2 regions of the Bacillus halotolerans genome follow, and region 2 is predicted to be linked to the other one. Evidence: riboswitches for the same ligand, from Rfam matches in the RefSeq annotation. Region 2 holds a riboswitch; the other holds the start of a gene.
The links. Region 2 has a riboswitch for S-adenosylmethionine ahead of mtnW (2,3-diketo-5-methylthiopentyl-1-phosphate enolase). Riboswitches for the same ligand answer to the same signal wherever they lie in the genome.
Positions count from the first base shown of each region.

Region 1 (18,469 bases), 1.5 Mb from region 2:
CGAAGCCCAAAATGCCAATGATAATGACGATCACTTGCACCGGACGATCCAATGCTTTCCACAAAAAGAAATATCCGTTTCGTTCATTTGACAGTTTGACGAAGCTGATGTACCCGATGAGGTAAAAAATAATGCTCATGACAGCCGGAATCACTAAATAATTCGGTGAATCTTCAACCCAGTTTGGAATAACATATGTGATCGGAAATATATACTGCATCCATTCAGGTATAGGGTAATCTAGAAATCTCGCTCTCCCGCCAAAGAGGATATCCATATTAATCGCAGGAAGGGTAATCACTAAAAAAGGCAAGATGGTGACAGTAAATGAGACCAGCAGCTGTGCAAAAATATTGCCTGTCAAAGCTCCTCCAGCCATAACCAAAGAATAAGCCAGCATGCTAACAATGATCATTCCCAAGCTGTAGTTGTGAAAATAAACGGCCTGATCAGGCTTCAAAAACAAAATCAGCAAAACTGATAAAACATAACCTATGAGTTGCGGTATCACAATAACCATTCCGCCGGTGAGGAACTTCGCATTAAATATCTGCCCCCGTGTATAAGGAAGGCTTAATGTAAAGTCAAAGTAGCCCTTGCTCCGTTCAATCCCAAGCTGGCTGACCGCCAAAACCACACCCCAAATCCAAAATACTGAGATAAATGTGCTGTTTAAATAATCAACGCTGAATACGCAGGGGCCGACCCAATTTTCTTTTCCAGTAACACAGCCTTGATAGGTAAGATACATATTTAAAATCGATAAAGGATTACCTAGTATAAAAACCAAAATGGTGATAACTAAGGCGACTTTATTTTGTTTCCACTCCTTATAAAGCAGACCGGAATCCGGCATTTTACTTCCCTCCAAACTTTAAGCCGTTATCTTAATGTCTTACTTTTTTAAAGATGGAAAAATAACTGATCAAAAATCCGACAATTCCTCCGATAATCATTCCGATAATGTAACCCGCTATGGATTCACCAGCAGAATGCCCCACTATACCAAAACCCAGGATTCCTAACACGATGACAAGGATTTGGATAGGTCGATCTAATGTTTTCCATAAGAAAAAGTATCCATTACGCTCATTATGATGTTTTATAAAACTTATATAGCCAATGAAATAAAAGAGAATACTCATCACTGCAGGGATTAGTAATAAGTATTTACTTTCCGCCACCCAACTTGAATCCACATAAGCAATCGGGGAAAAGTCCATCAAATTATTTTCAAAATCGAAGTAATATTCAACATTGGGTAACATTTTCCAAATTTGAATCCCTGAGATAATCTCTATATTTGAAAAAGGCAAAACGATAATCAAATATGGCAATACAGAAGTTGCAAAAGCTGTCAACAACTGAGCAAAAGCGTTTCCAGTTAACGTCCCAGCGGCCATTACTAATGAGTAAAACATAATGCTGGTGATCATAACACCGATGCTTCCATGTTCAAAAAAGTTTACTTGTTCAGGTTTTAAGAAAAGAATCAGCAGCCATGCTAATAAAAATCCGACTAATTGCGAAAGCACAAGGACAACTGCGCCTAGCCAAAATTTCGTTTGAAAAATTTGGCTTCTTTTATATGGAAGACCTAACAAAAAGTCCATCGTACCTCTCGAACGTTCAAGCCCGACCAAACATACTGCCAGTATAATCCCTATCACCCAATTGATTTGAATCATGCTGTCTATGTGGTAATCTACAAAAAATGCACACAGTTTTGGATCTGAATGTGCTAGGCATGACTCGTTTAAAGAATATGAGTGATAAATCGTTAAAGGATTTGCCAGCACCAAAAACACAATACTTAACACAATCACCACTTGATTCTGCTTCCACTCTCGATAGAGGAGACCTCGGTCTACCATCTCCGCTTCCCTCCAAACTTCGCAATGAATACTTCTTCTAGGTTGACAGGAAGCTCATTCCACACTTTTGGCTTCAGCTCTCTTAAAAAGCTCTTGTTCTTCTCATCGCTTTTCGGGATCAGCACCGTGTAAAACACACCGGCCTGATCGAGCATCGGAATGTTTTGCTCTCTGATAGCCAAATTGACATCTGTATCAAACGCCATTTGAATTTTGATGTATTCTTCTTTTAGCTCATCAAGATCCATCACATTCGTCAGTCTGTTATCTTCGAGAAAACCGATTCGGTTGCACATCCGTTCAATGTCCTCAAGGCGATGGGAGGTGATCAGAATGCTCGTATCACGCTCAGCCACTTCATCAACCATCAGCTGCAGCACATCATGTCTTGTCACCGCGTCAATGCCGTCCGTGGGCTCATCAAGGAGAATCAGCGCCGGTCTCGCCGCAAATGACAGAACGAGCGACAGCTGTTTTTTCAAACCTGTCGACAGCTCGCGGTATTTTTTCGTTTCCGGAATTTCATATCTGTTCATCAGCTCATTCGCGTACGTGACATCAAATTTCGGATAAATTCTTCTTAGGATGTCAACAAGCTGCTTGTATGTATACTTATCATAAAAAGGATTTTGAACAGGCATGTAGATGATATTCTGTTTGACCTTCGGATGCTTTTTGATTTCTACGCCGTCAAACAAAATCGTCCCGCTGTCGGCGAAAATGATTTGCTGGATTAAGCGAAGCATTGTCGTTTTGCCTGACCCATTGCGGCCGAGCAGCCCGAAGATTTCTCCTTTTTTAATTGTTAATGAAACATCTTTTAATACTTGATTTCCGTCAATCGTTTTTGACAGCTGTCTTAATTCAATCATCGCTCTTGCCCCCTTTCACATCAGCGCTGATTTCTTTTATCCATTCTTGCAGTTTATCCAGCTCAACCCCCGCATAATGTGCATCGATGATGAGCTGTTTGAGTTGCTCTTTAATCATCGTCATCTTCCCTTCAACCAGTGTCGTTTTTGCATTTTCCGATATATAGGTCCCTCTGCCACGCAGCGTTTCAATAATACCCTCTCGCTCAAGCTCTTTGTACGCTTTGCTGACAGTATTCGGATTCGCAATAATGATCGTCGCCAATTCTCTGACAGAAGGAAGCTTATCACCAGGCTTCATGATCCCTTTCAAACAAAGCTCTTTCATTTGCTGAATAATTTGTTCGTAAATGGGCGTTGAGCTTCTTGGATCGATTTGAATCATTTACTTCCCTACTTTCTATACGATCTGAACCTTTTATAGATAAAACTGATCAATTATACTTTTTTGCCATTCAAAACCGATCATAACGAGTACAAGAAAAAAAGAACAAGCGATCACAGATGCCGCGATCAGCATTGGCACGTTACGTTTGTTTTGTTTTTTATGTTTCATAACTGCCTCCCTTAATTTCAATATATAAATGACTGTTTCATCAGTGTCTATAGTGTATTACTTCAATTAGTACACTTAATACAATAAATACTTTACTGTGCAAAGTCAATCCTTTTTTTACAAAAAAACGGACCCTTATCAAAAGGGTCCGTTTCTTACACATCAAGAGGGTGCTGCAAGATCATATTATTTTGCAAAGCTTGAAGCTGAAGTCTCATTCTGTACAGCTGTTCTCTCTGCTGATCATTTGATGACAGCCATAATTTATTCAAGGCATTTACCGCATTTTCAATCTGCATTTGCGCATCACTGTATTCTTGGTCGTTATAATGCTCTTGTTTAGAAGCGATTTTCAGCTGTTCTTCAGCATAATCATACGCCTGCATACATTGTTGGAGATGTTCATCTACTGATTGTCTTGTTGCCACAGTAACCCCTCCTCTTGGTAATGGAAACAATCCATCATCCATAGTGTAGCCTCATCAGACATGATTCAATAAAGAAATTTATGGTCGATATTCATTTGTTCTCATATGAAATGCGTGCTACAATTTTAGGATGCAATTGTACGCAAGGAGGCACATTAATCGTGATTCAGAACAATCCTTTTCCTTATTCAAATACGGAAAAACGCTATCATACATTAAATTATCATCTCAGAGATCATTTCGGGCATAAGGTATTTAAAGTAGCGCTTGACGGCGGCTTCGACTGCCCGAACCGGGACGGCACTGTCGCTCACGGCGGCTGTACCTTTTGCAGCGCTGCGGGATCCGGTGATTTTGCAGGAAACCGGGCCGATGATTTAATGACGCAATTCCACGACATTAAAAACCGCATGCACGAAAAATGGAAGGACGGGAAATATATCGCTTATTTCCAGGCTTTCACCAATACGCATGCTCCGGTTGAAGTGCTTCGAGAGAAATTCGAGTCTGTTCTCGCGCTCGATGATGTGGTCGGCCTTTCAATCGCCACACGTCCGGACTGCCTGCCGGATGACGTTGTTGAGTATTTGGCAGAACTGAATGAACGCACGTATCTTTGGGTGGAGCTTGGGCTTCAGACAGTTCACGAACGCACAGCTCTTCTGATCAACCGGGCACATGACTTTGACTGCTACATTGAAGGTGTGAATAAGCTAAGAAAACACGGCATACGCGTCTGCTCGCATATAATCAACGGACTTCCTCTGGAAGACCGCGATATGATGATGGAAACGGCAAAAGCAGTGGCAGATTTGGACGTCCAGGGTATTAAAATCCATTTGCTTCACCTGCTAAAGGGCACGCCGATGGTGAAGCAATACGAAAAAGGAAAGCTGGAATTTCTCTCTCAAGACGATTATGTGCAGCTCGTCTGTGACCAGCTTGAAATCATCCCGCCAGAAATGATTGTACACCGTATCACTGGTGACGGGCCGATTGAATTGATGATTGGGCCAATGTGGAGTGTGAACAAATGGGAAGTGCTTGGCGCTATCAATAAAGAACTTGAAAACCGCGGCAGCTACCAAGGTAAGTTCTTTCAGCGTCTTCAGGAGGAATCGGCCTTATGATTCTGAAAAAAATTCTTCCCTACAGTAAAGAGCTGCTAAAAATGGCCGCAGGGGATGGAGACATCGTTGTTGACGCCACAATGGGGAACGGGCACGACACCCTGTTTTTAGCTGAGCTTATCGGTGAAAACGGCCATGTATACGCATTTGATATACAAGAATCAGCAGTGGCCAATACGAAGGAGCGGCTCGGTGACACCTATCAAAACCGGACAACTTTATTTCATAAAAGCCATGACAAAATTGCTGAATCACTTCCGCAGGAAACACACGGCAAAGTGGCGGCCGCTGTGTTTAACCTCGGCTATCTGCCAGGCGGGGACAAATCGATTACGACAAACGGCAATTCAACGATTCAAGCAATTGAACAGCTTCTCAGCATCATGAAAGATGAAGGCCTGATTGTTTTGGTCGTCTATCACGGCCACCCGGAAGGCAAAGCTGAAAAAAACGACGTGCTCGACTTTTGCCGGGACTTGGATCAGCAAACAGCCCGTGTCTTAACATACGGATTTATCAATCAGCAAAATGACCCGCCGTTTATTATTGCTATCGAAAAAAAAGCTCAAATCAGCAAATGATTTGAGCTTTTTTCTTTGAGTTTTTCATCCAGGCCATTTTTTGAAACTTTCTGTAGGCTCTGCCGTTGATATAAAAGAAAAAGGAGGTTTTTCCGCTTGCTTTGATCAGCTTTTTCGCGAGCCGGCCCATTTCCTTTTGGCCCGCCACTTTATCATCAGACAAATAGACACCCAGCAAGCCGCGGTTGATTAAGCGGTGGAAGTTTTCGTGCGGAATGCCGTGCAGATGTTCATCGGCTTTCTGAATAAAGTGCTGCAGCCGATTCATCATTTCTTCATGCGACTGATAATACGAGCAGAAATTCAAGTCCCCTTCAAGCAAGTCCTCCTCCTGGTCAATCAAATAATCAAGCAGAATATGAAGACCTTGTATGTAAGGAAAATAACTGTTGCGGATTTTTTTTGCGGTGCTTTCAGTAAAATCGGGCTGAAACGAATATGCGACAAGACAGAAAATGCCCAGCGTGGAGCCTGCACAAGCTGAGAATTCATACCATTCCATCTCGGGAAGCTCTGATTCATATTGGGTAAACCACTTTTCAAGGCGCGGGACACGCTCATGCTCAACAACGTGCTTATGCACCTGCAAATCGCAATAATAGCCGCAAAGCTCAAGCAGATAAGGTTTAATCATGTCGTAGTGTTCAATAGAACCGAGGACTCGCTGGCACGTTTTCACCAATTCCTGCAAATATCCGCTGTCATCCTGCTCGTCCCTGAATTGATAATAATTTTGCGGTTCAGCTCCCACTGTCAATGCGTCCTGCATAGAGGTGTGAAGCATTCGAAAATCTTCCGGGTCAAGTGATGTGCTGCGGTCGCACAAATTGTCCAGGTAATCGCTGATCGTTTGGTATGCGATGATGAACTCAACACATTTCTGCTTATGATTTCCTGACAATAAGGCCAATATGCCGCCGCCTTCGCAGTGAAACGTTTTATCTCGAATACTTGCGGTTGCCTGTGCTTTTAATTCACTGTTTTTAATTGCTTCTGATTTTTGCTTCCATATGTTCAGCTCTTGATGAACGAGCGGAAAAATATCACGATATACTTTTGCCATCAGTCCAAAAGGATGTTCCGGTACTGTCAACACATGCACCCCCCTAGTTCAAATATATTGATCAGTAAATGCTCTTGCGGCTTTAAAAACGTCTTCTCTTTCCGGTTCATTAAATATTTCATGATAAAGCCCTTCCCATTCCCTATATGACTTATTGTGGGAAGCAACCCCTGAAAACCACTTGATGACCTTCGTTTTATCGACCAGCTTGTCATCTCCGGCCTGCATGACCAAAAGCGGCACCCTCAGAAAAGCCTCTGTCGGCACCATGGCAGACTCAAGAGTTTTTAACAGCTCTCTGTACCATCTGACAGAAACCTTCGTCACAAAGAGGGGATCGTTCTGGCCTGCTTCGATGACATCTTCATTGCGTGTCGCCATATCAATCGATAATCCTGAATCAACTTTAAGCGACGGAGCAATGACATTCAGCCCCTTTGATGCAAGGTCAAGCACTTTATTGACTTTAATTTGCAGCCCGAGACACGGTGATGATAAAATAATTCCCGTAATGCGGGGGTTTCTCTGCTGTTTAAACCATTCAATCGCAATCAGGCCGCCCATGCTGTGGCCGAGAAGAAAAACAGGCAGTTCAAAGGTTCGCGCTTTATCTATCCAAGTATCTACTTCATCAATGTATTCTTGAAATGAGTGAATATGCCCCCTGGCCCGGGTGGTTGTCCCTTGTCCCGGCAGATCACCCATTACAACGTGATAACCCGAAGATCTCCACATTTCACTCAGCCATTTATACCGTCCATGATGTTCACTTGCCCCGTGGATCATAACAATCACTGCCACAGGTCTGTCTGCTTTCCAGGTCCACATGCGGTTCACCTCATACAAAAATTAAATAGAGAAAGAAGGATGAAAGATATATGATTTACCCTTATAAGGAATACACGCCAGAAATCCACCCAACGGCTTTTGTAGCCGATAATGCAACAATTACCGGTGATGTGGTCATCGGGGAACAATCCAGCATTTGGTTCTCAGTTGTCATAAGAGGAGATGTAGCCCCGACCAGAATCGGTAACAGAGTCAATATCCAGGATTTAAGCTGCCTCCATCAAAGCCCGAACCGAACGCTTCTCATTGAAGATGACGCCACGATAGGCCACCAGGTTACACTCCATAGCGCCGTGATCCGCAAGAACGCCTTAATCGGCATGGGTTCAATCATTTTAGACGGAGCCGAAATCGGTGAAGGCGCATTTATCGGTGCCGGCAGCCTTGTTCCTCCGGGAAAAATCATTCCGCCAGGCCATCTAGCCTTCGGCCGCCCGGCAAAAGTCATCCGTCCTTTGACGGATGAAGACCGAAAAGACATGCAGAGAATACGGTCTGAATATGTAACAAAGGGTCAATATTATAAATCACTTCAATAAATGTAAGACCATCTTCGTTTTACTTTACCATTTTTCAAAATATTATTTAAGCGATAACCTTCGCTGACCCGAACCAAATGCAGTTCGGGTTTTTAATTTTCCATAAAACGTTCACATGTAAAAATGAACATGTGACTTTTATCTTATCATAAAAAACAAGACGCCACTGTAAGCAGTCTCTGCAAAAAACATATTCCTATTCTCTGCTCTCTACGAGCAGCTTTACTTAAACAAAAAAGAGCCCTCCGGGAGCTCTTTTTGTCAGCTGATCTGTTGTTCAGTTGACACAGCTGCGTTTTTCTTATGAAAGCCTTTGCCATAATAAACGGCTATCAAAATCAGAAACCAAATCGGACCGACAATTACGGCGACTCTTGTTTCCGGGCTATAAGCCATCAGGATAATGACAAATGCTAAAAAGGCCAAAGATAAATATGACGTGAATGGGTAAAAAGGCATTTTATATTTTAATTGCTTTTGATCCTTTGGCTGCATGCCTTTACGATATTTGATCTGAGAAAGCAAGATGATCGCCCATGTCCAAATCGCCCCGAACGTCGCAATGCTTGTGACCCAAGTAAATACCTTCGCAGGCACGACATAGTTTAACAGCACACCGACTAATAATGCACCCGCAGAAGCCAGTACGGCCTTACCCGGAATGCCGCCTTTGGTCAGCTTACCGTATGCTTTTGGCGCCTCGCTCTGCTCCGCTAGGTTAAAGAGCATACGTCCGGTGCTGAATATGCCGCTGTTGCAAGAAGACAACGCTGCCGTCAGAACGACAAAGTTAATGATGCCTGCCGCATATGGAATCCCCACTTTTTCAAACGTGAGTACAAAAGGGCTTCCTTGCGATCCGATTTCCTGCCACGGATAAATGGACATGATAACAAATAAAGCACCGACGTAAAAAATCAAGATACGCCAAAATACCGTATCAATTGCTTTCGCTAATGATTTTTGCGGGTTTTTGACTTCGCCGGCAGTCACCCCTATCATCTCTATGCCTAAATACGCGAACATCACCATTTGAAGTGACAATAAAACCCCTTTTATTCCATGAGGAAAAAATCCGCCGTTGCTCCACAAGTTGCTGATGCCAGTCGCAATGCCTCCATTGCCGACTCCTGTAATGATCATTAATAAACCGACAGCAATCATAGAAAGGATCGCGACAATTTTAATCAATGCGAACCAAAACTCCAGCTCTCCATACGCCTTTACGGCGAGGAAATTAACACCAGTCATAATCACCAGCGCCGACAATGCCCAAATCCAATTGGGCACATCCGGAAACCAGTATCCCATATAAATTCCGACAGCGGTGATTTCCGCCATACAGGTTACAACCCATAAGAACCAGTAATTCCACCCGGTTAAGTAACCTGCGAGCGGACCTAAGTAGTCACGCGCATACCTGCTGAAGGAGCCCGCGACCGGCTTTTGAATCGCCATTTCCCCAAGCGCCCTCATTATAAAAAACATAACCAGGCCGCTGCAGGCATATGCCACCAAAATACCCGGCCCTGCTAATTGAATAGCTGATGCGGAGCCAAGGAAAAGTCCCACTCCTATGGCAGCCCCTAAAGACATCAAAGAAATATGCCTTTCTTCCAGACCGCGATGCAATTCTTGTTTTTGTTTTTGCATGTTCCCTTCTCCCCTAGAAAAAAATATCATTACATCATTTTTCTGAATATTTCACACGAATGTGCAGGGTAATCAATGATGATGGAGAAATACTGGTATAATAACAAGGCTTTCGACGAATCGAAAGCCTTATCTGTTAGACAAAGATGACTTCTTTAGGCTGATGGCTCAGCTCTTCAGGCATATACCGTTTTTCGATATTGATGCTGTGCCAGATCATAAAGATGAGCACTGTCCAAATTTTACGGCTGTTATCAGCCTTGTCGGCACAATGGTCTTCAAGAAGCTGAAGAACGTAATCCTTATGGATATAAGCGTCCGTTTGGCTTTCCTGAATAATGCTGCGCACCCATTCGTTCATTTCGTTTTTCAGCCAATGACGGATCGGTACAGGGAAACCGAGCTTTTTGCGGTTCAATACATGATCCGGCACAATGCCTTCAGCAGCTTTGCGAAGGAGATACTTTGTCGTACCGTTCTTTGTTTTCAATTCATCAGGAATTTTAGACGCAACGTCAAATACGACTTTATCAAGGAATGGCACACGCAATTCCAAAGAATTCGCCATCGTCATTTTATCCGCTTTTAGCAAAATGTCGCCTCGCATCCAAGTGTGGATATCGACATACTGCATTTTGTTAATATCGCTGTATGAGCTGCTTTCTGTAAAGTAAGGCTTCGTCACATCACGATACGAAAGGCTCGGATCATAGTGCTTCAGCAGCTGTTTCTTCACGGATTCTTCAAAGATCTTCGCGTTGCCGATATAACGCTCCGGAAGCGGAGTGCAGCCGCGCTCAAGCAGGCTCTTTCCTCTCATTCCCTCAGGCATAACGGCCGCTACGTGCAGAAGCATCTTTTTCAAGCCGGACGGAATGCGTTCAAACGGTTTAAGAGAAAGCGGTTCACGGTAGATGTTGTATCCGCCGAACAGCTCGTCCGCACCTTCGCCAGATAACGCAACCGTTACGTGTTTTTTTGCTTCTTTCGCCACGAAATACAACGGAATCGCAGCCGGGTCTGCAAGCGGATCATCAAAGTGCCATACGATTTTAGGAAGCTCGTTCATGTATTCTTCAGGTGAAATGACTTTGCTTATATTTTCAATGCCCAGTGCAGCGGCAGTTTCTTTCGCTACATCAACTTCACTGAAGCCCTGCTGTTCAAATCCGACAGAAAATGTTTTCAGGTTTGGATGAAATTCTTTCGCAACGGATACAATAAACGAAGAATCGATTCCGCCTGATAGGAATGAACCGACAGGCACATCACTTCTCATATGAACGTTTACAGAGTCATAGATAGCGTCTCTGACTTCTTTGACAAGTTTATCTTCTTCCGTCTGAACAGGCTGGAAGCGCGCCTTGAAATACGTTTTGAATGTGATATCACCGTCAGGACGGATTGTAAACTGAGAACCCGGCTCTACTTTTTTCACATCAATATCAAGCGTACTTGGCTCAGGAACGAATTGGAAAGACATATACTGCTGTAATGCTTCTTTATCTATTTCAATATCATTTTGGGCTGCCATTAAACTTTTTCTCTCTGAGGCAAAATAAACCTGATCATTGATCGTTGTGTAATACAACGGCTTAATGCCGAATGGATCTCTTGCTCCATAAAGAACATGATCGTTTTTATTCCAAATCAGAAAGGCAAACATGCCGCGCAGCTTGGAAGCCGCTTCTTCTTTATAGTGACGGTAAGTCGCAAGAAGAACCTCTGTGTCAGAATCTGTGTTGAAAGTATATCCCTTTGCTTCAAGCTCTTCTCTCAGTTCGATATAGTTATAGATTTCCCCGTTAAAAATAATCCAATATTTTTCATCTTCATATGATAAAGGCTGTCCGCCATTCTCCACATCAATAATGCTGAGCCGTCTGAATCCGAATCCAACGTGCTCATCATGGTAATATCCGTCACTGTCAGGACCGCGGTGAACGATCATTTGGTTCATTTGTTTGATTAGTTCTTCTTGATCAGCGGTTTGAGTTAACGGATGCTTGTTAAAAACCCCGACAAATCCACACATAGTATTGCCTCCATATTTAAAATTGTCATCATTGAACCCCTATTTATAGACGCTGTGAACAGTGTTTGGTTTCACAGTTATGTAAAAAAATAAACATGGATACATCGATAAAAAAGGGAAAGCCGCTTAACCAGTAAGCGGCTATAAAATTATTCTCCTAACGCTTCTTTACGCAGCTGTTCCGCTTTGTCTGTACGCTCCCACGGAAGGTCAACATCGTGGCGTCCAAAGTGGCCGTACGCGGCAGTCTGTTTGTAGATCGGCCGGCGTAAATCAAGCATTTTGATAATGCCGGCAGGTCGTAAATCAAAGTTATCGCGCACAACTTCAATCAGTTTTTCCTCCGAAGCTTTTCCGGAACCGAATGTGTTGATTGAGATAGACACAGGCTGTGCAACACCGATCGCGTAAGCAAGCTGCACTTCGCAAGAATCTGCAAGCTCAGCCGCAACGATGTTTTTCGCAACGTATCTTGCAGCATAAGCAGCTGAACGGTCTACTTTCGTCGCATCTTTACCAGAGAACGCGCCGCCGCCGTGACGTGCGTAGCCGCCGTACGTATCAACGATGATTTTACGTCCTGTAAGCCCCGCATCCCCTTGAGGTCCTCCAATGACGAAACGGCCTGTAGGGTTAATGAAGTATTTTGTTTCTTCATCAATTAATTCTTTAGGAACAACCGGATTGATGACATGTTCTTTAATGTTGCGCTGAATTTGCTCAAGCGTAATTTCAGGGTGGTGCTGGGTTGAAATAACAATCGCGTCAATGCGGACAGGTTTGTTATTTTCATCATACTCAACCGTTACCTGTGTTTTGCCGTCAGGGCGAAGGTAAGGAAGAACATCTTCTTTACGCACTTCACTCAAGCGGCGGGCTAATTTATGAGCAAGTGAAATTGGAAGAGGCATAAGCTCTTTCGTTTCGTTGCACGCATAACCGAACATTAAACCTTGGTCACCCGCTCCGATTGCTTCAATTTCTTCGTCGCTCATTGTGCCTTCACGGGCTTCAAGCGCTTGGTCTACACCCATCGCAATATCAGCAGACTGCTCGTCAATTGATGTTAAAACCGCACAAGTTTCCGCATCAAATCCGTATTTTGCACGTGTGTATCCGATTTCTTTAATCGTTTCACGAACCGTTTTTGGAATGTCAACATACGTAGAAGTTGTGATTTCTCCGCTGACAAGAACCAAACCAGTTGTCACAGACGTTTCACAAGCAACACGCGCGTTAGGGTCTTTCTTTAAAATTTCATCTAAAATGCTGTCAGAAATCTGATCACAGATTTTATCCGGATGCCCCTCCGTAACAGATTCTGATGTAAATAAACGACGATTTTTACTCATGATTTGCTTCCTCCTGCACAAGGCCTCCCGAAAGACCTTATATATATGATACGGAACTCGCTCCCTCTTATACAATGTTACGTTTATATTAGAGATGTTAATTGGCATATTTATGAAATAAAAAAACCTTTTCCGTTCGAGGAAAGGGTTTGGTCTTTGTGCCTTTCACTCTTATCGCTCAAGGAATCATTCAACCTTGCATCAGGTTAGCACCTTGGTTGTCTCACACAATTTAAACATAATGAATAATAGAGAAACCGGTTGCTGGGCTTCATAGGGCCTGTCCCTCCGCCAGCTCGGGATAAGAGTATCCGCTCAATGAAATATCTTATCGTAAAAGGGTTTGCAATGTCAATATGAATCAGGAGAAATAGACGCCTTTATTGCGGAAAACAATGGAAATGCACACACAAAAAACGATAAATAGTATAGACTATTTGAAAATATATGTTATACTAATTCACAATTAGCAAAACACAAATAAAATGATAAAGGAAGGTTTCTTATGAACTCAGTTGATTTAACCGCTGATTTGCAAGCCTTATTAACAAGTCCTAATGTGCAGCATAATTTATCTGCAGCTCAGCTTACAGAAAAAGTACTTTCCCGCAACGAAGGCATTTTGACATCCACGGGTGCCGTCCGGGCGACCACAGGCGCTTACACGGGACGTTCGCCGAAGGATAAATTTATTGTAGAAGAAGCAAGCACAAAGAGTAAGATTGATTGGGGTCCGGTGAATCAGCCTATTTCCGAGGAAGCATTTGACCGGCTATACACGAAAGTTGTCAGCTATCTGAAACAACGTGATGAGCTGTTTGTTTTCGAAGGATTTGCCGGTGCTGATGAAAAATACAGACTGCCGATCACGGTCGTTAATGAATTTGCATGGCACAATTTATTTGCCAGACAGCTGTTTATCCGTCCTGAAGACAATGATAAAAAAACAGTCGAACAGCCGTTTACCATTCTTTCCGCTCCGCATTTCAAAGCGGACCCAAAAACAGACGGCACACATTCAGAAACCTTTATTATTGTTTCTTTCGAAAAGCGCACGATTTTAATCGGCGGAACGGAGTATGCCGGAGAAATGAAAAAATCGATTTTCTCCATCATGAATTTCCTGCTGCCTGAGCGAGATATTTTATCCATGCATTGCTCCGCCAATGTCGGTGAAAAAGGCGATGTCGCGCTTTTCTTCGGCCTGTCGGGAACAGGAAAGACCACCCTTTCGGCGGATGCTGACCGGAAACTGATCGGTGATGATGAACACGGCTGGTCGGATACTGGTGTCTTCAATATCGAAGGCGGATGCTATGCCAAGTGCATTCATTTAAGCGAAGAAAAGGAACCGCAGATTTTTAAAGCGATTCGGTTTGGATCCGTTCTCGAAAATGTTGTTGTAGATGAAGATACGCGTGAAGCCAATTACGATGATTCCTTCTATACAGAAAACACACGTGCCGCTTACCCGATTCATATGATCGACAACATTGTCTCTCCGAGCATTGCGGGCCACCCGTCAGCGATTGTATTTCTGACGGCTGATGCATTCGGCGTTCTGCCGCCAATCAGCAAGCTGACGAAGGAGCAGGCTATGTACCACTTCTTAAGCGGTTATACGAGTAAACTAGCTGGAACCGAACGCGGCGTCACGTCTCCTGAGACGACATTCTCCACATGCTTCGGTTCACCGTTCCTTCCGCTCCCGGCCCATGTATATGCGGAAATGCTCGGCAAAAAGATCGACGAACACGGCGCAGACGTTTACTTGGTCAATACCGGCTGGACCGGCGGCGGCTACGGCACAGGCGAACGCATGAAGCTTTCATACACACGGGCGATGGTAAAAGCAGCGATTGAAGGCAAATTAGAAAATGTGCAAATGACCACTGACGATATTTTCGGCTTGCACATCCCGGTTCATGTTCCGGGTGTTCCCGATCATATCCTACAGCCGGAAAACACGTGGAATAACAAAGAGGAATACAGAGAAAAGGCTGTGTATCTGGCAAACGAATTCAAAGAAAACTTCAAAAAGTTCACAAATACAGATGCCATCGCGCAAGCAGGCGGGCCTCTCATTTAAAAAAGCAAAAGCCAAGAGCAATTAAGCTCTTGGCTTGTTTTAATTGACTGTATGCAAAGAAGTCAGCTTGTACGTAATGATTGTCCGCCCGTCTGTCCATTCAAGCTTCTGCACTTCGGCTGTGCCTGACTTTTCACCAAACTTTGTTTTGCTGACATCCATCGGAATCTCCATTGGATAAATGCGATACCCGTCTTTCTCTAATCTGAATATATTTTCATCTATGCGAACTTCTTTTCCTTTTGTCACAATCAATGTATTAAATTCAACAGGCATTCCCAAATTGAAATCCCCTTTCGTTCTCTTTTTTCTATATCATAACATATTTCACCGTCAGCGGTTTTTCATCCACTGCGTGAGCTGCCGCACAATACGCCGGTTTTCCTTCGGCGGAAAATAATGTGTGAAGGTACTGTAGTACCACGTCTCTACAGGCTTGTGCAGCTGTTTTAATTTCTCCTCAAATAAATACGAATGCTGAATGGAAACGTTTTGATCTTTTTCTCCGTGAATTAATAAAACGGGTGCCTCAATTTTGTTCACTTGGTCAAAAGGCGTTCGCCATTTGTATTCGTCAGGCACCTTTTTCGGCGTTCCCCCAATCACTCTTTTCATCATTCTTCGTAAATCCTGCCGCTCTTCATATGTAAGAATCATATCACTGACGCCTCCCCACGAAACGAATGAAGCCGCATGTCGTCCCATTTCAATCGCAGTAAGCATTCCCATTATGCCGCCTCTGGAGAAACCGAAAATATGAATTCTGTTCTTTTTCACTTGCGGATGCTGCTGGAGCAGGCGAAAAGCGGAAAAAGCATCCTCTCTGTCTTCTCCTGCAAAATCCTCGTTGCCCTCCCCTCCCTGGTTCCCTCTGTAAAAGGGGGCAAATACAACAAATCCTTGGGACGCAAACTGGATAATTCGGCCCGGTCTGACCATTCCAACACTTTTAATACCGCCGCGCAAATATAAAAATCCGTCATATTGCCCAGGTGCCGCCGGCTCCGCCAGCAGCCCTTTCACTTTTAAGCCATTTGAAAGGTAGCAGATGGTAAACAAACGCACATGCCGGCTCGGCGACGGAAATCTTCTTTTCTCAACAATCAATGCTCCCGCCTCCTTTTTTCTTTATTCTTTCCTGCCTTTAAAAATAAATCCTGTAACCCGGATTAGGCATTCACACATTTTTATACCCATCATACGATATGTAAAGCAAAAAAGGATATTAACTTGATGCTAAATAAGGAGGTTGTCATGTGAACAAATGGTTAAGGCTGGGCTGTTTCTGCGTTTGCAGTGTGTTTCTCACCATTGCCCTGAGCGCTTGCAAGCAGGAAGCTACACTCACGAAAGTAAAAGTAGCCGAAGTGACCCATTCCATTTTTTATGCACCTTTATATGTTGCAGAATCTAAAGGATTTTTCAAGGATGAAGGCCTTGATGTCGACGTCAATACGACCTGGGGCGGTGATAAAACGATGACTTTGCTTCTTTCAAACGGCTCGGACATTGCTCTTGTCGGATCAGAAACATCCATTTATGTCGAATCGCAAGGGGCTAAAGACCCTGTCATTAACTTCGCACAGCTGACTCAGACAGACGGAACGTTCCTTGTCGCAAGAGAAGATGCCGAAAATTTCAGCTGGGATCAGCTGAAAGGAAAGACTTTTCTCGGCCAGAGAAAAGGCGGTATGCCGCAAATGGTCGGCGAGTATGTGCTGAACCAACATCACATTGATCCGCATAAGGATATTGAACTCATCCAAAACATAGACTTCGCCAATATATCCAATGCCTTTGCTTCTGGAACCGGTGAGTATGTCCAGCTTTTTGAACCGACTGCTTCACTCTTTGAGAAAGAAGGCATCGGCCACATCGTTGCTTCGTTCGGAGAAGAATCAGGCCAGGTTCCTTATACAACTTTTATGGCAAAACAAAGCTATTTAAAGAAAAACGAGAATACAGCCGTCAAATTCACGAGAGCTATTTATAAAGCGCAGCAGTGGGTGGAAAACCACTCAGCGAAGGACATCACAGAAGCGATTAAAAATGAATTTGACGATACCGATCCAGATGTCATCGAAACGTCCATTGAACGCTACAAAAAACAAAATTCGTATTCTCCGGACCCGCTCCTCAACGAAAAAGAATGGGAACTGCTCCAAACGATTATGGATCAGTCGGGTGAACTGCCAAAGCATATACCATACAGTCAGCTTGTGAACAAACACATCGCCGAAAAAGTCACCTCGGAAAAATAGGAGGCGCCATCTATGTCTTTTTTACATGTCGACCATGTAACCCATACTTATTTTTCTATTAAAGAAAAAACAACCGCCGTACAGGACATTCATTTTGATGCCGAAAAAGGCGATTTCATCTCATTTCTCGGTCCGAGCGGCTGCGGAAAAACAACACTGCTTTCCATAATTGCAGGCTTGATTGAACCTTCGGAAGGCAGAGTTCTGATTGAAGGCCGCGAGCCGAATCAAAAAGAACATAACATTGGCTACATGCTTCAGCAGGATTACTTATTTCCCTGGAAATCCATTGAGGAAAATGTGCTCCTCGGTTTAAAAATTGCCGACACGCTTACTGAAGAAAACAAGGCCGCAGCACTTGGTCTTTTGCCGGATCTGGGTCTCGTTGATGTTGAAAAGAAATATCCTAAGGAGCTGTCAGGCGGGATGAGGCAGCGGGCTGCGCTTGCAAGAACTCTTGCCCCAAACCCAAGTCTGCTTTTACTGGATGAGCCATTTTCCGCGCTTGATTTTCAAACGAAGCTGTCTTTGGAAAACCTCGTTTTCCGCACATTAAAGGAGTATCAAAAAACAGCGGTGCTTGTCACTCATGATATAGGGGAAGCGATTGCGATGAGTGATACCATCTTTTTATTTTCTAATCAGCCGGGCACCATTCATCAAATTTTTACAATCCCTAGAGAATTGGCTGCGATGATGCCTTTTGACGCCCGTCAGGAGCCATCCTTCCAGACGCTGTTTCAAACGATATGGAAGGAGCTGAATTCTCTTGAGAAACAGCAAAGAAACAATTGATCTGCTTCATGAGCAATTTCAATTTAAACAGAAAAAAGAGAAATGGAATGTGCATTCTTTTCAGCTTGCGATATTTATCCTCTTTTTCTCCGGATGGGAAATCGCAAGCAGACAGAGCTGGATTGATCCTCTGATCTTCAGCTCGCCGTCAGCCGTATGGCGTTTACTGATTGAAAAGGTTGCTGACGGCTCATTGCTGTCGCATATCGGGGTTACTTTATTTGAGACCGTGCTTGGCTTTTTGCTGGGGACTTTCCTTGGCACGTGTCTTGCCGCGTTGTTATGGTGGTCCAATCGGCTTGCCAGGATATTAGATCCATATCTGGTCATTTTAAATGCGATGCCGAAAGTGGCGCTCGGACCTATTCTGATTGTTGCGCTCGGTCCCGGCT
Region 1 is NZ_CP029364.1:3,159,737-3,178,205, reverse strand. It holds gene ytrD (ABC transporter permease YtrD) at 1-856, opposite strand, end outside; gene DIC78_RS16355 (ABC transporter permease subunit) at 888-1,874, opposite strand; gene ytrB (ABC transporter ATP-binding protein YtrB) at 1,868-2,746, opposite strand; gene ytrA (GntR family transcriptional regulator YtrA) at 2,739-3,131, opposite strand; gene DIC78_RS16340 (hypothetical protein) at 3,165-3,302, opposite strand; gene DIC78_RS16335 (YtzC family protein) at 3,458-3,730, opposite strand; gene mnmL (tRNA modification radical SAM protein MnmL/YtqA) at 3,892-4,860, shown strand; gene mnmM (tRNA 5-(aminomethyl)-2-thiouridylate-methyltransferase MnmM) at 4,857-5,441, shown strand; gene tbcS (tetraprenyl-beta-curcumene synthase) at 5,431-6,534, opposite strand; gene DIC78_RS16315 (alpha/beta hydrolase) at 6,553-7,332, opposite strand; gene DIC78_RS16310 (gamma carbonic anhydrase) at 7,383-7,892, shown strand; gene alaP (alanine permease AlaP) at 8,154-9,545, opposite strand; gene asnB (asparagine synthase (glutamine-hydrolyzing)) at 9,682-11,580, opposite strand; gene metK (methionine adenosyltransferase) at 11,730-12,932, opposite strand; SAM riboswitch class I at 13,101-13,240, opposite strand; gene pckA (phosphoenolpyruvate carboxykinase (ATP)) at 13,438-15,021, shown strand; gene DIC78_RS16285 (DUF2584 domain-containing protein) at 15,061-15,303, opposite strand; gene DIC78_RS16280 (alpha/beta hydrolase family protein) at 15,355-16,128, opposite strand; gene DIC78_RS16275 (ABC transporter substrate-binding protein) at 16,278-17,282, shown strand; gene DIC78_RS16270 (ABC transporter ATP-binding protein) at 17,295-18,077, shown strand; gene DIC78_RS16265 (ABC transporter permease) at 18,052-18,469, shown strand, end outside.
Region 1: linked by a shared signal. The riboswitch ahead of metK (methionine adenosyltransferase) and the one ahead of mtnW (2,3-diketo-5-methylthiopentyl-1-phosphate enolase) in region 2 are both predicted to bind S-adenosylmethionine.

Region 2 (12,703 bases):
AAGCGAGAAAAAAGGATTGCTTGATGAACTGGCGCAAAATATTACAAACGGCGCAAAAGCCGGTCTGATTGATCCCGTCATCGGCCGTGATGAAGAAGTTGCGCGTGTGATCGAGATTCTTAACCGCCGCAACAAAAACAATCCGGTTCTGATTGGAGAGCCTGGTGTAGGGAAAACAGCAATTGCAGAAGGGCTCGCTTTAAAAATCGCTGAAGGCGATGTTCCAAATAAATTGAAAAACAAAGAGCTTTACTTGCTTGATGTCGCATCCCTTGTTGCAAACACCGGCATCAGAGGTCAATTTGAAGAAAGAATGAAACAGCTGATCACTGAGCTGAAAGAGCGCAAAAATGTCATTCTTTTCATTGATGAAATTCACCTTCTCGTTGGGGCAGGCTCTGCAGAAGGCTCAATGGATGCAGGTAACATTCTCAAACCCGCTCTTGCCAGAGGCGAGCTGCAGGTTATCGGAGCGACAACACTGAAAGAATACCGCCAAATTGAAAAAGATGCTGCGCTGGAAAGACGTTTTCAGCCTGTCATGGTGCAGGAGCCTACAATTGAACAAGCGATCAGCATTCTGCAAGGAATTAAAGACAAATACGAAGCATACCATGGCGTGACATTCAGCGATGAAGCACTGAAAGCCTGTGTCACTTTATCATCACGCTACATTCAGGACAGACATCTGCCGGACAAAGCGATTGATTTATTAGACGAAGCTGGATCTAAAGCCAACCTGTTAATTGATGATTTGAATGATGAAGATGCAGCTGAACGGCTGACTGCAATTGAAGCAGAAAAAACAAAAGCGCTGGAAGAAGAGAATTACGAATTGGCAGCAAAACTCCGTGATGAAGAAATCGCACTGGAGAAAAAACTGAACAGCTCTTCTTCACATTCCGCCGTCACAGTGGAAGCTGAGCACATTCAGGATATCGTAGAACAAAAAACAGGCATTCCTGTGGGAAAACTGCAGGCAGATGAGCAAACAAAAATGAAAGAGCTTGAAGTAAAGCTTCACGAACGCGTCATCGGACAAGAAGCGGCTGTTCAAAAAGTGGCAAAAGCGGTCAGACGCAGCCGCGCCGGCTTAAAATCAAAAAACAGACCAGTCGGCTCCTTCCTCTTTGTCGGACCAACCGGCGTAGGGAAAACAGAGCTTTCTAAAACCCTGGCGGATGAATTATTCGGTACGAAAGATGCCATTATCCGTCTCGATATGAGTGAATACATGGAGAAACATGCCGTATCGAAAATTATTGGTTCACCGCCTGGATACGTCGGTCATGAGGAAGCCGGACAATTAACGGAAAAAGTGCGCCGCAATCCATACAGCATCGTGCTGCTTGATGAGATTGAAAAAGCGCACCCAGATGTTCAGCATATGTTCCTGCAAATTATGGAGGACGGCCGCTTAACGGACAGCCAAGGCAGAACCGTAAGCTTTAAAGACACCGTCATCATTATGACAAGCAATGCAGGCACTGGTGAAAAACAAACGAAAGTCGGTTTCCAATCAGAAGACAGCGTGATTGAAGAACAAACATTAATTGATTCACTCAGCATGTTCTTTAAACCTGAGTTTCTCAACCGATTTGACAGCATCATCGAATTCCGTTCCCTTGAAAAAGAGCATCTGGTCAAAATCGTCAGCCTTCTTCTTGGAGAATTGGAAGAAACATTGGCAGAACGAGGCATCAGCTTGAGTGTTTCAGATGAAGCGAAAGAAAAAATCGCTGAGCTGGGTTACCATCCTTCATTCGGTGCGCGCCCGCTCAGAAGAACGATCCAGGAATGGGTTGAGGACGAAATGACTGATCTGCTGCTTGACAATAACGAGATTGCAAGTTTTCACGTCACAGTAGAAAATGATAACATCAAAGTTCAGGCAAAATAAAAATCAGTGGCTTCCTTTTCAGGGAAGCCGCTTTTTATGTGAAATCCTTCTCTCGTCCGAGAACATGTCATTCCATCCCCTGAAGCGCTCATCTCCTTCTTTCTTTACACTTTTCATAAAGAGGGATGGAACATGATGAATATTTATTTCTATTGTTATACGAAAGCACTTTAGAGAATCAGATACGCACGTCAAAACCCGCGGCCTTTCCCCTGCTGAAAAGCCTGCGTTTGTTTATTTCTCCCTTCTATGTATCTTCCTTGAATATTTCATGAACAATTTCACAATGTCCCTAAAGTTCCAGACACTGATACCGATATTAACCATAGACAAGCTAGTAAAAAAGGATTTGGTGAAAATTATGGATAAAACTTCGATTATCGGTATTATTCTTGCTTTTGTTGCATTGAGTGTGGGAATGGTTCTGAAAGGCGTCAGTTTCGCTGCTCTTGCAAATCCCGCTGCCATTTTAATTATCATCGCCGGAACGATATCAGCGGTAGTCATTGCGTTCCCAACGAAAGAAATCAAAAAAGTGCCTGTGCTGTTCCGTGTGCTATTTAAAGAAAACAAACAGCTGACAATAGAAGAACTCATTCCTATGTTCTCTGAATGGGCTCAGCTTGCACGCCGTGAAGGCCTGCTGGCTTTGGAAGCAAGTATTGAAAATGTAGATGACGCGTTTCTGAAAAACGGTCTCAGCATGGCTGTTGACGGGCAAAGCGCAGAATTTATCAGAGATATCATGACTGAAGAAGTTGAAGCGATGGAGGAAAGACACCAGGCCGGAGCCGCTATTTTTACACAGGCGGGAACTTACGCGCCGACACTTGGGGTGCTCGGTGCTGTTATCGGACTGATCGCCGCACTTTCTCATATGGACAATACAGATGAGCTTGGTCACGCCATCAGTGCAGCCTTTGTAGCCACCCTTCTCGGTATCTTTACGGGATATGTATTATGGCATCCTTTTGCAAACAAATTAAAACGCAAGTCAAAACAGGAAGTCAAGCTCCGTGAAATTATGATTGAAGGCGTCCTGTCCGTTTTAGAAGGACAGGCACCGAAAGTGATCGAGCAGAAACTTTTAATGTACCTTCCTGCGAAGGACCGTTTGAAATTTGCAGAACGAGAAGGAGAGGCGCAAAATGGCGAGAAAAAAGAAGAAGAAGCATGAGGACGAGCACGTTGATGAATCATGGCTGGTTCCTTACGCCGATATCCTTACCCTTCTCCTAGCATTGTTTATTGTGCTGTACGCGAGCAGCTCGATTGACGCAGCTAAATTTCAAATGCTTTCAAAATCATTTAATGAAGTCTTTACAGGCGGGACCGGCGTATTGGATTATTCCAGCGTCACCCCTCCTAAAAATGAGTCAGACGGAATCGACGAAGTGGAAAAGGAAAAAGAAGAGAAAAAGGAAAACAAGAAAGAAAAGGAAAAAGCAGCTGATCAAGAAGAACTTAAAAATGTGCAGAGCCAGGTGGAAAAGTTCATTAAAAATAAAAAGCTGGAGCATCAGCTGGAAACAAAGATGACTAAGGAAGGCCTGCTGATCACGATTAAAGACAGCATCTTCTTTGATTCAGGAAAAGCGACCATCCGCCAGGAAGACATTCCGCTTGCAAAAGAGATTTCAAACCTTCTTGTGATTAATCCGCCAAGAAACATCATTATCAGCGGACATACAGACAATATGCCGATTAGAAATTCAGAATTTCAGTCAAACTGGCATTTAAGTGTGATGAGAGCCGTAAACTTCATGGGGCTTCTGATTGAGAACCCTAAGCTTGATGCCAAAGTGTTCAGTGCCAAAGGCTATGGTGAGTATAAACCGGTGGCCTCCAACAAAACTGCGGAAGGCCGAAGCAAAAACAGGCGGGTTGAGGTTCTCATCTTGCCAAGAGGCGCAGCGGAAACAAATGAAAAATAGTAAAAAAGGAAGCCTGATCTATCACAAGGCTTCCTTTTTTTACTTATTATGAAACTGTTTTGCGTTTAATCCTACTCTTTTTAACATTTCAGTGCACATTTCAACTTCTTCTTCGCTTAATACGCTGATCATTTCATCAATTTCAGCTGCATGATCAGGGAAAATATCATCCAAAAGACCGATGCCTTTTTCGGTAATTTGTGCAAATGTTACTCGTCTGTCTGTAGGCGACGCTTTCCGAATAAGGAGCTCTTTTTGCTCAAGCTTATCTACGACGTAGGTGATGCTCCCGCTGGCCAAGAGAATTTTATCCCCTATCTGCTGCAGCGGCTGATCACCTTTATGATATAACAGCTCCAGCACAGCAAATTCAGTAGGATTCAGTCCATGCTTATGAATATGCTTATTCATATGATCATTAATAGACCTATACGCGCGTGACAGCACGATAAATAACTTCAGTGATTTTTCTGTCATATCTCAATCATCCTTTTAGAAACCGTTACAGAGAAACATTAATAAACAAATACCGAAATGTCAATAAAAATCTTTCCAATATTTCTCTTCTTTTTTATTATTCATGTGAACAACATATTTTTCTTAATTATTTTGGTTATTTTTTCTTATTAAACAAGAAGAAACAATGATATAATACCTCTAATCAGGTGTATGTTGGAGCGATGCAAATTGAAAATACTAAAAGGCGCCTGCGGGAGAATTAAGCTTTATATTGCACTAGTAGTGATTCCGGCACTCGTCATAAGCTTTTTCGTCTATGAAAAAGAAAAAGAAACAATAGCTGCAGAACATAAGCAAGAAGCCAGTGTTATGCTGAACCTTCACCGCAACAAAATAAATTATTTAATCGGGGAAACAAAAGCGAGAATGACGTCCTTGTCTATCGCTATCGACAGACCGATAGATATGAATAAAATGAAAACTGTTTTGGAAAAAACGTTTGATTCCGAACCAAGGTTTTCCGGTCTTTATTTTCTCAATGCTAAAGGAGATGTCACTGCCAGCGCAACAGAATTAAAAACTAAAGTCAATCTGGCCGACAGATCCTTTTTTACAAAAGCGAAAAAAACAAAAAAGACTGTCATTACAGACAGCTATTCAAGCAGGATCACAGGCCAGCCGATTTTTACAATTTGTGTTCCCGTGCTGGATGAAAAGAAAAATGTCACAGATTATCTTGTGGCAGCTATACAAATTGACTATCTGCAAAACCTGATTAACTTGCTGAGCCCTGATGTCTATATTGAGGTTGTGAACGAAAATAACAAAATGATTTTCTCAAGCGGACAGGCTTCTCACGCAAGAGATCAAAAACCTGTCAGCGGTTATCTTGATGATATCAGCTGGAATATGAAAGTATATCCGAATCCTGTCACAATAGAGGAGCTGAGTAAAAGCCTTGTGCTTCCTCTTTCCTGTATTATAGTCTTGCTGAATATTCTTTTTATTCTAGTACTTTATTATTTGCTGAAGCGGCGGACCCAGCTGGAGCGCACGGAAAATGAGCAGCAAAAATTAGAGCTGATCGGAACGCTTGCTGCCAGCACGGCTCACGAAATCCGCAATCCGCTCACCGGCATAAGCGGTTTTATTCAGCTGCTGCAAAAGAAATATAAAGGTGAAGAAGACCAGCTGTATTTTTCAATTATCGACCAGGAGATTAAACGTATCAATCAAATTGTGAGTGAGTTTTTAGTTCTCGGAAAACCGACAGCTGAGAAATGGGAGCTTAACTCGCTTCAGGATATTATCGGAGAAATTATGCCGATCATCTATTCTGAAGGAAATTTATATAATGTGGAGGTAGAGTTAACATTTTTAACTGATAAACCTCTAAAAGTAAAATGTACAAAAGATCATATTAAACAAGTCATTTTGAATGTTGCGAAAAATGGCCTTGAGTCTATGCCGGAAGGCGGCAAACTCACAATTTCCTTAGGAGCAGTTGATAAAAAGGCCATTATAAAAGTGATGGATAACGGTGAAGGGATATCACAGGAAATGCTGGATCATATCTTTCTTCCATTTGTCACTTCTAAAGAAAAAGGAACCGGCCTCGGGTTAGTCGTATGTAAACGGATCGTGCTGATGTACGGAGGTTCCATTCATATAGAAAGTGAAGTACGAAGAGGAACCGAGGTTACCATTACCCTCCCCGTCTCCTCTTCCTAGCCCCCTGACAGTCTCAGGAGGGCTTATTTATTTTCGTGAACGGGTATTTTCATTCTCCTTGCTTACAGCTCCTCCTGAAAAGAAGAATCGAATCAAACGCAAAAGCATTTTCAAAAGCAAAAAGATGAAAAAGAACACCAAAAAGCCTTTTAACCCTTCCGTCGCATCTAAAAACTCCATATTTCCCCGTCCGGTCACTTTTTGCTGAATCTCAATTGCAAATACGATAACAATGATGATCGTTACGGTATAGATAAAGGACAAAGCCGTCAAGCTCCATTTAGAAAGCCATGTAAATACAGCGTGAGTGACAGCGAAAAAGAAGATGCCAAATATTCCAATCACCCAAAAATGCATTTCTTTGTCGGTTAATTGAATGCCAAGCATCCCGCATATCGAAATAAAAGCATCATGAAATTGGTTTATCATTTCAGTAATGACTACCGCCAGTTCTTTCATCAGTTCCCTCTTTCGTATGAAATTTTCCCAGAAAAAAAGAGCGCTTCTGAAAAGCTCTCTCTTTATATATGCATCAGATAGCGCCGCTATTTATGTGCATCATATGCAGGCATGACGTCTCTTCGGGGCCACAAGCCTAATTTCTTCACAAGGCCTTGAATTCCTTTGGAATGTTCGTTTTCTTGCATGAGCTGGTGGTATTCGTTCATTAAAGAATCCAGCTCCTGACTGTGCCTGATTGTGTCATGCCCTGTAAATCCCTGCTTACTAGCGGCGTCTATCATTAACTTTCTTTTTTCATCAATAGACACCAGCAATCTTTCTTGTTCAGAAGAACAGCCCATTCAATTCACCCCTCGCCGCTAAGAAATAGGAAACAAGTTTGATTGGGTTATTGTGCATTATTACAGATTATACTTTATTTGTAAACATATTTTTATTAAATAACTTAATTTTTCATTTATAATAGATATATTGATAGGATTAGAAGAACAATACCCAGACGAAGACCATCTTAAACACACCGGCAGGCAGGAGGAATGCTAAATGAAGAAAAAAAAAGCGATAATGCTCGGTGCGGCAGGCGGAAAAGCTATTCTGAAAAGGAAAACCCGCAAAAAATTAATCAATCATATCACGATCTTTTGTCAAATGCTTCGCGATTGGCGAAACGGTGACTATCCCCGTTCACAGATTAAAACACTGTTGCTTCTGACAGCTGCTATCTTTTATATCATCATGCCGATTGATATGATTCCGGACATCGTGCTCGGTTTAGGAATTCTTGACGATGCTGCCGTTCTCGGTTTGATTTGGACGCTGGTCAAAAAAGAAATGTCCCAATACGAAGAATGGCGTTTACGATAAGCAAAAAAAGCCCCGCCTTTATGGACGGGGCTTTTTCTTCTTATTGGTTCACGCTGTCTTTTTCATAAATCGGAACCCAGCCTTCAGATGTTACAAAGATCCGCACCGCCACAACTTTTCGATCCTCTTGAAGCGTGAAATAATGGCGGATATTTTCAGGTACCGAGATTAAATCTCCAGGGTTTAAACGGACATCAAAAAATGTGCCGTCCTTGTCTTGAATGACGAAAATTCCGTGTCCGCTTACAATAAAACGGACTTCATCGTCTGTATGGTGATGTTCTCTTTTAAAGTTTTCAAGCAGTTCATCCAGTTTCGGATTTGCGTCAGACAAAGAAATAACATCTTGGGCTTTGTAGCCGCGGCGGGCTGAGATATCTTTAATTTCAGCGTCGAAGGTGTCAAGAATTTGCTGTTTTTCTTCTTCAGACAGGTCATATTTTTCTGAAAGCTGTTCAGGGAGCTTGGCGATATCCCATTGCTCATAGATCACCTCTTGGCTGTCCAGAAAGCTTGCCACTTCCTCTTGATTTTCAATCGTTGTATTTGCCTCATCATGAATTCGAATTGTTGCCATTTGCGGTTCCCCCTTTTATTTAACCAGCTGATGCTGGAGTGTTTTCAGCTTTAAATGATAGCTGAATAAAAATTCATATGCTTCAAGCACTCTTTTCGCTTCAAATGCCGTTCTTCCCCAAGCAGTAATGCCATGGTTCCGGATTAGGACAGCTCCTGAATCTCCAGTAACCTGATCCGCGAAAAGCGCTGCGAGAGTCGGAATATGAGCCGGATTTTCTATAATTGGAATGGACACTTCTGCATTCTCTTCCCACATGCCCAGCGCTTTTATAATTTCTTGGCCTTTAAAAGTGATTTGATTTTGATCTCCATACAGCTCTGAGATGACGTTATTGTTTACTGTATGAACATGAAGACAGCATCCGGCATTTGTTTTATTGTACAGATGTGTATGCAAAAGCGTTTCTGCTGACGGTTTCAGATGATATCCGCTTTCGGCAGGCTCTCCGTTCTGATCCACCAACAGGAAGTCTTCATCCGTTTCTTTTCGTTTATCTTTTCCGCTCGCCGTTACGAGAAATTGCAATGGCTCATCAGAAACCTTGATGGACAGGTTGCCGCTTGTCGCCGGAAACCAATCTCTTTCTGCCAATTCCCGTTTTACTTCGGCAAGCTCGCGCCATCGTTCTTGTTTTGCAGCCATTTCTTTACCTCCGTTACATCTTCAATCGCTTTCTTTATTTCGTGAAAATCATGGTATGGGATATGATTCAGATGATGCTCCTTGCATTCATTTAATAAATAATCCCTTGCAAAGCAAAGATCAGACAGCTTTGCCGCCTCTACATCGGTAACGGAGTCACCGATCATGATGATATATTGATCAGGCTCAGAAAGCTCGTTCATAACAGTCGGCTTGCAGCACCCGCATTGATTTGTGCATGTGCCTTTGCAAGAATGAGGCCAATCAATATGAATGAATTCGTTCTCAAATGACGCACGGTTGCAATAAATATGATCTTTCTCAACAATTCCTTCAAGCAGCGGATAGACAAAAAAGTCCATCCCCCCGCTTACGACATAAAACGGGAGTTCATGCTCGTTAACAAATGCGACAAATTCCCGAAAGCCGTCCCGGATTTTTGCGTCTTCTAATACGAATCTCGTAATCTCCTCTTTTAAGCTGCTCGGCAGAAGGCCGAACATTCGCCCGACGCCTTCTTGGATCGACATCGTTTTGGAGAGCACGCCGTCTTTTAACGCCGTCCACTCCGGCGGAGCGAATGTTTTCATAATGTTTATAATGTTGTCGTTCATCGTGATGGTTCCATCAAAATCACATATAATTAACGGTTTTTGAGTCGTCATACGGCTTCAGCCTTTCCCCATTTATCAAGCGCAAGCTTCAAATCTTCGCATTGACCGGCTTTTTCTTCAATCGGCTGCGCCTCCAAAACCGCCTCAATAATGGCTCTGAACGCTTTGCCCCCGCCTTGGGCGCCGTTTGGATGTCCGTGTATGCCTCCTCCGGCGTTAATAATATGATCGATGCCAAAATCACGCATGAGAAGCGGAACCATGCCAGGATGAATACCAGCAGACGGAACGGCAAATGTCTGGTTAAAGGCATCTTCTCTTACGCATTCTTCATGAATCGCCAGCGCGTCTTCTCTAGGAAGCGCAACTGAACCATATGGAGAAGGAAACAGACTGAAGTCAGCGCCGCAATATCGGTTTAATTTTCCGAGCAAAAGAGCATGGGAAAACCCGTACAACGGTGAGGATGTAAATGCCCCGCTGACTGCTGGGTGCGCCATAATGGGGATTGATACGTCCGGATCTTCCGCAAGGCTTTGCATGACGTCCAAACTGTAAGCGAAGACATTCAATAAAAGCGCATCCGCTCCCAATTCAGCAGCGCGTCTTGCTTTATCTTTAAGCTCAGCCGTTCTACCAGTCAAATTCACTGCATACAGCGTTTTATGGCCGGTCTGCTCGTATGTTTCTTTCAAAATTTGTTTTCCCTCTGTAATTCTTGTTTCAAAAGGTGCTAAACCCGTCTCAAAGAAAATTTCATCGTCTTTGATTAAGTCAACCCCGCCTAGCGCCTGCTGCCTGAGCTGTTCTTTAATATCACTCAGGTCCCTTCCGATGACCCCTTTAAAAATGCTCATTAACAGCGGTCTTTCAAACTCTCCAAGCATCTTCCGGATGCCGTATACGCCAAACTTCGGGCCCGGAAGTGTTCGCTTAAACGCTACAGAAAATTCGAGATCTATTAACTTGATTTTTCCGTCCAGCGACAGCTTGCCAAACACAGTTGTCAGCAATGCCGGAATATCCTGTGAGAAATTTACCTCGGGATAGGCAATTGTGATAACCGCTTGTTTTCCTGATGCAAGATGTCCCTCTCTCTCCTCGACCTTTACAACCCGTCCCTTATGCTTTTGCATCTGCTCCTGCTTCACCAGAGGCAGATCAGTCCAAGAGCCCACCGTCAATCCTGTTGCGATTTGTTCTGCTTTTTTCTCCGTGTCGGCTCCCGGCTCGGTCAGGAGATATGTTGCTAATAATTCACTCATGCCAGAGCTCCTTTCATTTTTTAACCCATATAAAAAACCTCTTCAAACAGCAATGCGTCTAAAGAGGTTTCGTTTCTCGTCCGAATCTTATCTCTCAGCCGCCAGCTGCAAGAATTAGCACCGTGCTTTACAAGTCGGTTGCCGGGCTTCATCGGGCTCGTCCCTCTGCCTGCTCTTGATAAGAAAATATAGATTTTATAAATTATTTTGAATTATCCCACCGTTAAAGAATCTTGTCAATGCTTTTTTGGGTAAACAGGTTTAGTTTGCCAATTCGATGAGCTGCTTCTTTAAGCCTAGCTTCACTCGTTAAGAGCCCCACTCTGACATACCCCTCGCCATATTTACCAAAGCCGTTTCCTGCTGCAACCGCCACATTCGCTTTTTCAAGCAAGAGATCTGAGAATTGCTCAGAGCTATAGCCTTCAGGCACCGGCAGCCACGCAAAAAATGAACCCGCAGGCGCTGTTACATCCCAGCCAATTTCCCTGCATGCCGCTATCCAAGCGTTGCGCCTGCTTTCATACCGGGCATTTTGCTCCGCTACGCATGTCTGCTCAGATAAAAGTGCCGCCTCGGCAGCCTGCTGGGTTGCTTTGAAAAGACTGACAAACATATGGTCTTGATAAAGATTGATCGCTTCTATGACCGAGGCGTTACCAACTGCAAAACCGACCCGCCAGCCCGCCATATTATATGTTTTGGACAGCGTGTAAATTTCTATTCCGATATCCTTAGCGCCTTCAGTCTGCAAAAAGCTTAAAGGCTTGTGTCCGTCAAAGCCCACTGCACCGTAAGCAAAATCATGGACCACACAGATTTCGTTTTCTTTCGCAAAACTCACCGTTTCTCTAAAAAATTCTGCGGTAGCGACGGCTCCAGTCGGATTATTCGGATAATTCAAGTACATCAGTTTCGCTTGTTCTCTTACGTCAAGGGAAATGCTTGCGTATTCAGGAAGAAACGCATTTTCCTTAGTGAGCGGCATCATTTCCATATTCGCTTTCGCAAGCGTGACACCGGACCAATAATCTGGATAGCCAGGGTCAGGAACCAAAATCGTATCCCCCGGATTTAGCAGGCATTGCGGCAGCTCGACAAGACCGGCTTTCCCGCCGAATAATACGGCTACTTCAGTTTCCGGATCAAGCTCAACGCCGTATTCTCTTTTATAAAATGCAGCCGCTGCTGATTTAAGACTGTGCGAACCTCGAAATGAGGAGTATTTATGATTTTCAGGCTGAGCAACGGCTCGCTTCATTTCCTCAACAATATGCTCGGGCGTCGGCTGATCCGGATTCCCCTGCCCCAAATTGATGACATCATGTCCTTCCTTCAGCTTTAGGTTCACTTTCTGCACAAGAGAAGCAAAGAATTGTTTAGGCAGTTCCTGCAGCACTTGAGAATGTTCAAATTTCATCTGTTTTCACCTTCTAAAAAAATCTTGAAATGATAGTCCAGTATCATATATGGTTAAATGAAAAAAGTAAAGAAAAATATGGGGTGTTAAAAAATGAAATGGACCATATCTTGTCTTCAATTTGATATTTCATACGGAAAACCTTCAGAAAATATAAAAAAGGCTGAATCTTTAATTGAAAAAGAGAGTAAATATGCTGACGTTCTTGTTCTCCCTGAATTATGGACGACTGGTTACGACCTTGCCAAACTTGATCAGCTTGCTGATGAAGACGGGCTCACTGCTCAAAGCTGGCTGCAAAAAACCGCAAAAAAACACGGGGTTCATATTGTCGCAGGATCTGTTGCTGTCAGAAAGGGTTCTGATGTTTATAATACAATGTTCATCGCAGATAAGGAAGGACGAATCATTAAAGAGTACAGCAAAGCCCATCTTTTTCAGCTGATGGATGAGCATGAGTATTTATCAGCCGGTTCCGAGGACGGATACTTCGAGCTTGAAGGCGTCAAAAGCTCAGGACTGATCTGTTATGATATCCGTTTTCCGGAATGGATCAGAAAACATACGACTAAAGGCGCTAACGTGCTGTTCATTTCTGCGGAATGGCCTCTGCCCCGTCTTGATCATTGGAAAAGCCTGCTTATTGCGAGGGCTATTGAGAATCAATGCTTTGTCGCTGCCTGCAATTGCACAGGATCTAATCCCGATAATGAATTCGCCGGGCACAGCATGATTATTGACCCTTGGGGACGCATATTGGCCGAGGGCGGCCGTGAAGAAGGCATTGTCAGAGCGGAAATTGACCTTCAAGAAAGCGTTGAGGTGCGGGGAA
Region 2 is NZ_CP029364.1:546,688-559,390, forward strand. It holds gene clpE (ATP-dependent protease ATP-binding subunit ClpE) at 1-1,900, shown strand, start outside; gene motA (flagellar motor stator protein MotA) at 2,262-3,077, shown strand; gene motB (flagellar motor protein MotB) at 3,049-3,834, shown strand; gene mhqR (MarR family transcriptional regulator MhqR) at 3,874-4,311, opposite strand; gene DIC78_RS02585 (sporulation kinase KinD) at 4,504-6,024, shown strand; gene DIC78_RS02590 (hypothetical protein) at 6,052-6,483, opposite strand; gene spo0E (aspartyl-phosphate phosphatase Spo0E) at 6,570-6,827, opposite strand; gene DIC78_RS02600 (YkvA family protein) at 7,030-7,350, shown strand; gene DIC78_RS02605 (1,2-dihydroxy-3-keto-5-methylthiopentene dioxygenase) at 7,391-7,927, opposite strand; gene DIC78_RS02610 (methylthioribulose 1-phosphate dehydratase) at 7,943-8,572, opposite strand; gene mtnX (2-hydroxy-3-keto-5-methylthiopentenyl-1-phosphate phosphatase) at 8,530-9,237, opposite strand; gene mtnW (2,3-diketo-5-methylthiopentyl-1-phosphate enolase) at 9,234-10,451, opposite strand; SAM riboswitch class I at 10,536-10,636, opposite strand; gene DIC78_RS02625 (pyridoxal phosphate-dependent aminotransferase) at 10,675-11,871, opposite strand; gene DIC78_RS02630 (carbon-nitrogen family hydrolase) at 11,965-12,703, shown strand, end outside.